DNA from 2 places in the Planifilum fimeticola genome. Region 1 is predicted to be linked to the other one. Evidence: riboswitches for the same ligand, from Rfam matches in the RefSeq annotation. Region 1 holds a riboswitch; the other holds the start of a gene.
What was found. A riboswitch is a leader RNA that binds a small molecule or an ion and turns the genes downstream of it on or off. The one in region 1 is predicted to bind S-adenosylmethionine.
Positions count from the first base shown of each region.

Region 2: linked by a shared signal. The riboswitch ahead of CLV97_RS12680 (nitrite/sulfite reductase) and the one ahead of CLV97_RS17195 (methionine ABC transporter ATP-binding protein) in region 1 are both predicted to bind S-adenosylmethionine.

Region 1 is NZ_PVNE01000048.1:270-3,826, reverse strand. It holds gene CLV97_RS17200 (methionine ABC transporter permease) at 1-635, opposite strand, end outside; gene CLV97_RS17195 (methionine ABC transporter ATP-binding protein) at 628-1,608, opposite strand; SAM riboswitch class I at 1,685-1,798, opposite strand; gene CLV97_RS17190 (ABC transporter permease) at 1,959-2,729, opposite strand; gene CLV97_RS17185 (ABC transporter ATP-binding protein) at 2,726-3,557, opposite strand, start outside.
Region 2 is NZ_PVNE01000021.1:51,988-55,544, forward strand. It holds gene CLV97_RS12680 (nitrite/sulfite reductase) at 1-1,490, opposite strand, end outside; SAM riboswitch class I at 1,558-1,680, opposite strand; gene CLV97_RS12685 (hypothetical protein) at 2,017-2,853, shown strand; gene CLV97_RS12690 (SMI1/KNR4 family protein) at 2,909-3,529, shown strand.

The sequences.
Region 1 (3,557 bases):
GCCAGCCGGTCGCCGCCCCACTGGACCAGCTGCACGAAGAGGACGAGCAACAGGCCGCAGGCGTACAGCATCTGGTCGTTGAAGGACTGGAATCCGAAGCGGTATGCGGCGTCGCCCAGACCGCCGCCGCCCACGATTCCCGCCATCGCCGAGAAGCTGATCAGGGCGACGCAGGTGACGGTCAGGCCGGAGATGATCGCCGGCTTGGCCTCCGGCAGCAGCACCTTCCGGACGATCTGCATCCGGGTGGCCCCCATGGCGAGGGCGGCTTCGATCACGCCCCGGTCGATTTCCCGGATGGCGGTTTCCACCATGCGCGCATAGAAGGGGGCGGCTCCCGCGATCAGGGGGATCGTGGCCGCCGTCGGACCGAGGGTGGTTCCCACGAGCAATTTGGACAAGGGAAAGAGGAAGAGGACCAGCACGATGAAGGGAACCGCCCGGAACAGGTTGACGATCACGCCCAGAATGCGTTGGAGCGTGACATGCTCCCAAAGGTGACCCTTGTCGGTGATGACCAGCAGCACGCCCAGGGGGATGCCGATCAAGGCCGAGAAGAAGGTGGAGATGGCCACCATGTATATGGTTTCCCCGGTTGCCTGCCACAACAATTGAGTGTCCAGTTGATCAAACATGCGAAATCACCCCGCGGTTTTCTCCCCGCTCGATGGCTTCCACGACTTCCCGAACGGCCTCCTCCGGCCCGCTGATCCGCAGCGCAACATGCTCGTCGCTTTCGACGGCATCGGGCAGGATGGTGGCGGTCACGCCCCGCTTGACCCGTTCGGCCAGCAGGCCCCAGAGGCGATCCAGGCGGTCGGAAGGAATCCGAATCAAGGCGGAGTGCTGTTCGGATTCCTCTTTTTCAGTGATCAGGGATTCCACAAATTGCCGGGTCACCGGGTGCTTCGGCTCCCGGAACAGGGCCTCCACGTCGCCCTGCTCCACGATCTTGCCATCCTCCATCACGGCCATGCTTTGGCACAGCCGCTTGACGACGCTCATTTCGTGGGTGATGACCACCATGGTGATCCCGGTGTCCCGGTGGATCTCTTTGAGAAGTTCCAGGATGGAAGAGGTGGTCTCGGGGTCCAGGGCCGACGTCGCTTCATCGCAAAGCAGCACGGTCGGATCGTTGGCCAGGGCCCGGGCGATGCCGACCCGCTGTTTCTGTCCGCCGGACAGTTGGGCGGGATAAGCGTTCGCCCGGTGGGTGAGTCCCACCCGTTCCAGCAGCGTGTCCACCTTTTCCCGGATCTCCTTTTTGGACCTTCCGGCCAGTTCCAGGGGGAAGGCTACGTTCTCCCAAACGGTGCGCGACCAGAGCAGGTGGAAGTGCTGAAAGATCATGCCGATTTTCTTTCGCGCTTCCCTCAGCTCGCGCTCACTGCTTTCGGAGATGGTGATCCCGTCCACCGTCACCCGGCCCGACGTGGGCTTTTCCAAGCCGTTGAGCAGGCGGAGCAGCGTGCTCTTTCCGGCGCCGCTGTGGCCGACGATGCCGAAGATTTCCCCGCGCTTGATTTCCAGATGAATATCCTTGAGGGCAACCACGTCTCCGTCCTTCGGAGAGCGGAATACTTTGCTCACATGATCCAGTGTGATCATCGATCCTCTCACCACCCGTTGAAGAAAAAATCCCTTCCTGCCAGAGCAGAAAGGGATCTTATATCTAAAATCGCCTCTCTCATCTGCCAGAACCGTTGGGCTCTGCAGGAATTGGCACCATTTCCGCACACAGACCGCGGACGGTTGCCGGGTTTCATCGGGCCAGTCCCTCCACCTCTCTGGATAAGAGCGCGCGTAATCGCCTTATGAAATTGTCAAGAAACATCCTACTACGACGCCCTTCGGCATGTCAACAGCATCGCGTTATTCCGAAATATATTAATTGTTTCGATTGCATGGGGTGACAGACTCGACCGGGAAAGTTTTAAAAAATTTTTCCCGGATCTCCTTCATATCAGGACATCCCGTTTGACAAAGGCCCACCAGGTGATCAGGTGAAACAGCGCGAAATGGATTGCCAGCACCGACAGGGAGTGACCGAGCGACATGCCCGGAAAGGGCGGGGAGTGGCCGAGGAAATAGGGGGACAGATCCAGATTGGCAAACAGCAGGTATTTTCCCCAGCTGACGCCCCACGTTTTCAATAATTCCGATAGAAATGCACCGGAAAAAAAGAGGAAGATGGACAACCCGACGGACAGGGTGCTGCTGCGGGACACGGCGGACAACATGAAGGCGAGGGAGGCGGTCACCATCACTTCCACTCCGTACAGTCCGTAGGTCGAAGCCAGGGATTTCAGCGATTCCAGGGCGTCTCCGGATCCCGTCCATCGAAAGAAGACCGCTCCGAACAGCAGGGAGGCCAGCAGCAGGACAGCCATGCCGGCCAAAAGAAAGGTGAGTACCGCCGCAAATTTGGACAGCAGGATTTTGGTCCGGCTCACGGGGCGGATGAGCAACAATTTCGCCGTTCCCCAGGAAAACTCGCTGGAGATGATATCCCCTGCGACGACCAGGGTGAATAATTGGACGATGAACAGCAGATGGGTGCAACCTTCGGCGAATTCCCACATGTCCACGGGGGCGCCGGAGACGAGGATCAATCGCTGCCCGATCGCCAAAAGGCAGACCGCCAGGATCAACAGCCCCCACATGACCAGGGTTCGCGTCCGGTCCATGATTTTCATCTGTTCGTTTCGGATCAGCGGTCCTAAGATCACGGCTTATCCCCTTCCGTCATTTCCAGGAAGCGTTCTTCCAGCGACTGTTCCATCCGGTGGATGGCGTACACCCGAACCCCGGCTCCGATCAACCGGCGGTTCAGTTCCGCGGTTTCCTCCCGCCGCAATCGGATCTCAAATCCGCCGGGGCATTCTTTCCATTCGCGATCCAACCCCAGTTGGAGCAATACCGACGGGACCGGATCCGTCCGGTCCACCTCGAAACGGGTTCGGAGTTCCTCGGAATCCCGCCGAAGGATTTCGCTCATCCTCCGGACTTCGATCAGTTTTCCGTCCCGGAGGATGGCCACCCGGTCGCACATCAGCTGCATCTCCCACAGCAGATGGCTCGACACCAGCACCGCCGTTTGTTCCGCCTTGGCCAAATGGCGCAGATAATCCCGCAGTTCGCGGATACCGGCGGGATCCAGTCCGTTGGTGGGCTCGTCCAGGATGAGCAGGGAGGGATGGTGCAGGATCGCCTGGGCCACCCCCAGGCGCTGGCGCATTCCCAGGGAATAGGTCTTGACCGGATCGTGGATGGCTTCCTCCAGCTTCACCAGGGAGACGACTTCCCGGATTCGATCTTCGCCCACATCCGGCGCCATCCGGGCAAAGTGGAGCAGATTCTTGTACCCCGTCAGGAACGGGTAGAACTCCGGATTTTCCACAATGGCTCCCACATGTCGGATGGCCCGCTCAAACTGGGATCGCACGCTTTTTCCCCGAATGCGGATCTCCCCGCGGGTGGGGGTGATGAGGCCCGTCATCATCCGGATCAGCGTGGTTTTGCCGGCGCCGTTGGGCCCGAGGATCCCCATCACCTCT
Region 2 (3,557 bases), on a different contig from region 1:
ACCGGTGCCACCCGGTCCGCCGGCACCCTTCCCTTAAGAGGGGTGTTGAAGGTCGCCCCTTCCCCCAGATGGCCGCCGACGGAAACGGTGTACGCCTCAATCATCCCGTCGACCGTCTTCATCTTTCCTCCCATGAGGCCGATGTCGGCAATCTGCTGCTGTCCGCAGGAATTGGGGCACCCGTTGATGTGCAAGCGGATCGGCGTATCCAGCTCCACCTGTTCGTCCAGATATTCAACCACCCGGCGCATCAGCCCCTTTGTTTCCGTCAGGGCCAGATTGCAGAACTGGATTCCCGTGCAGGAAACCGCATGGCCGACAAAGGGCTTGGGATAGGGCGTAAGCCGCTGGAGAAGGGATTCCGCCAGCAGATCATCCAGCCTCTCCTCCGGCACGTCGGGGATGATCAGGTTCTGGGTGTTGACGGTCCGCACCGAACCGGAACCGTATTCATCCACCAGATCGGCCAGTTGGAAAAACTCCTCCGCGGACGTCCGGCCCATCGGCACATTGAGTCCCACGTAGAAGTAACCTTTCTGTTTCTGGGGATGGACTCCGGTGAAATATCCCGCATTCCAGCCGACCAGCCGGTCCTTCCCCCGGGACGGATACGGACCGATGTACGTCTCGAGCACCTCCAGGAATTTTTCCGCACCCCAGTCCGCCACGAGGAATTTGAGCCGGGCCCGGTGCCGCTTTTTTCGATAACCGTAATCCCGGAACACCCGGGTCACGCCCACGGCCACCTCCACCACCTGTTCCGGAAGGACAAACAGGTCCAGTTGCTTCGCCATGTGCGGACGGGAGGAGAGGCCGCCGCCCACCCATACGTGGAAACCGACCGCCTCCTTCCCGCCGATCTCCTTGACCGCCGGCGTGAAGGCGAGATCGTGGATCTGGGCGTTCGCCGCGTTGTAGACATTGGACGAGACGGAAATTTTGTATTTCCGGGGCAAATTGGAAAACTCCCGGTTGAGAAGAAAGGTGCGCTCCAATTCCTCGACGATGGGACGGGTGTCGATCAGCTCATGGGGATCGATCCCGGCCAGGGGATTGCCCACGATGTTTCGGGGGCAGTCCCCGCAGGCCTCGTAAGGATGGAGTCCCACTTCCTCCAGACGGCGGAAAATGTCCGGAATCTGCTCGATGCGCAACCAGTGGTACTGAACCGACTGGCGGGTCGTGACGTCGATCAGCCCCCGGCCGTACTCCCGGGCCAGCTCCGCCAGCACACGCACCTGCCGGGTATCCAACACGCCGGACGGGATGCGGACCCGCATCATGAAATGGCCGTCCTTGGGGCGCTGCTGATAGATGCCCGCCCATTTCAGACGGGTGAAATCCTCCTCGGGAATCGATTCGTATCCCGACTTCGCCCATCGGTAAATGTCCTGAATGACATCCAGACCGTCCTTTTTCAGCTTCAGCCGTTCCACCTCATTCAGTTCCGCCGCATTCTCCTCCCATTTCCACTTCCGTCGCTCGGCCATGGCTCACTCCCCCTTTTTTAAATAAAAAATCCCTCTCCCTGAGAAGAGGAAAAGGAATGGTTTTCCCTCCTCATCTTCAGGGACCATGGTGCCCCACCGGAATTGGCACCGTGTCCCGCCCTCGAAACGGAAGGCGGGACGGGTTGCCGAGGCTTCATCGGGCCGGTCCCTCCGCCTCTCTGGATGAGGTATCGATTGGAATATATTAAAACTGACCTACTTAATCATCTATTAAACCCAATAAAGTAGGTTTATTAACTATGTTTTATTCACAGGATATCTTGAGTCCCTGAACATGTCAACAGAAAAATCGCAAAAACCATCCCCTAAACCCTGGACGGTTTCCAGAAACAACCCGCGGAGGCGGGCGAATACAGGAACGAAGTGGTCCAACGCGCGGTGAACGATGGATGAACCGGCGCTCATGAAACCCGTCAGGACAAGAAAAAGACCCGTACGCGTCGCGACGACAGGGTGCGGATGTTGTCAGCAAAATCAAAAGAAAAACCCGCATGCAAAGAGGAGATTGCAGGAAACGCAGGGAATCAAGAAAAAATCGAAGGAAAGGACGGAGGATGCTGTGCACCGCTTGGTCAGCCGTTTTGAAGAATGGAACAACGACATGTATTTCATGGAAGTGTGCGGGGACCGGATTGTCGTGAACCATCACTACTCCGGGATCAAGATTCTGAACCTACAGCTGGAACCCGTCGATGAGCTGAACCTTTTTGATGGCGTGATGATCTACCATGCCTATTCCGACGGGGATAAAAAGCGGATGGTGCTTTATTGCGCCGAGAACGGCTGTCTGGTCCCGGTGGATCTCGCGGAAATGAAGTCCGCCGTCATTCCGCTGGAAGGAGCAATGCGGCAAACGGTCTTCTCACCGGTTCACAGATGGCAGGAAAAGGAACTGTTGTTGCTGGATTATTCCGGAAACCCATATCGAGTGGATCTTTCCGAAGGCCACGTCCGGTTTTGCACCGAAAAAGCCGGGATGTTCGGAAATACCGCGTCCCTGATCCGTCAGCACCGGTTGATCCACTTCGAAGACGGAATGCTGGTGCTGGAAACGCCCTCCGGTGAGAACATCAGGGTTTTTGACCTGACGGGCCGTCTGATCACGGAGGTCGGGAAGCCGGAAGGAAATTGGCACAGCGCGGTTTACCATGACGGCGGTTTGATCTTCGCGAGTGAAACCCGGATTGTCGGCGTGCGAAATCACGCGACCCGGTTTGTTCTGGAGCCGGAGCCGTCGGAATATTTTCTGAAAGTCAAAATGACCGGAGACCGCCATCTGTGGGTCCTGTCTTCCGACCCATCCCACCCCGAAAAGAGCCGCATCAGCCAATATCGGGTGTAAATTGCCCTTCTTTTGATTCCGCGGACGGCGAGTGATTTCAAAAAGGCAGACAGGATTGGGCACCCGCGTGGACCGGTCTGTCGTCAATCAGATTGAAGGAGTGAACCGCTTGCTTCATCATTTCGACTTCGGGCAAGGGAAGGTGGTCCTGGGCAGTTTGTTTCTCGATCCGGATCTTTCCTTTGCGGATCAGGAGCTCAGGCTGAGCGAAGACATGCTGATCGTCCAATATCAGCATGGAAAATATGTGCTGGACGTGGGACATGTTCCCCAATACGAGGGAGATTACCGGCTGCGCGTCATGATTCTCGGCCGGTACCGGGAACCGCTCCGCATGTGGTTTGTGGCCACGTTTGAGGAGCTGAGACGGAAAATCGATGAAGCGGTGCGGCTGATTCACGGATGGATGGAACGTCCGGAAGAGATCCGTGTCTATTCTCAAGTATTTCCCGCCCCTGATTCATCCGCTTCCAAGGCGGACCGGCTGCTGGGGAACATCGAGATTGCGTGGGAAGCTTTTCAGCCGCGAAACGCCACTTCCGAAATGGTGGAGAAGGTGGAAACGGAATGGGGTGTGCGGCTTCCGGACCGGCTGAAGGAGGTCATTCAACATTGTGACGGAGGGGGACCGATTCCTTCGGCTTTTCCGATGGATGAGAGAGAGAGGGAAAGTTGAGAAGCTGTTGTCCTTTCATCCGGAGGCC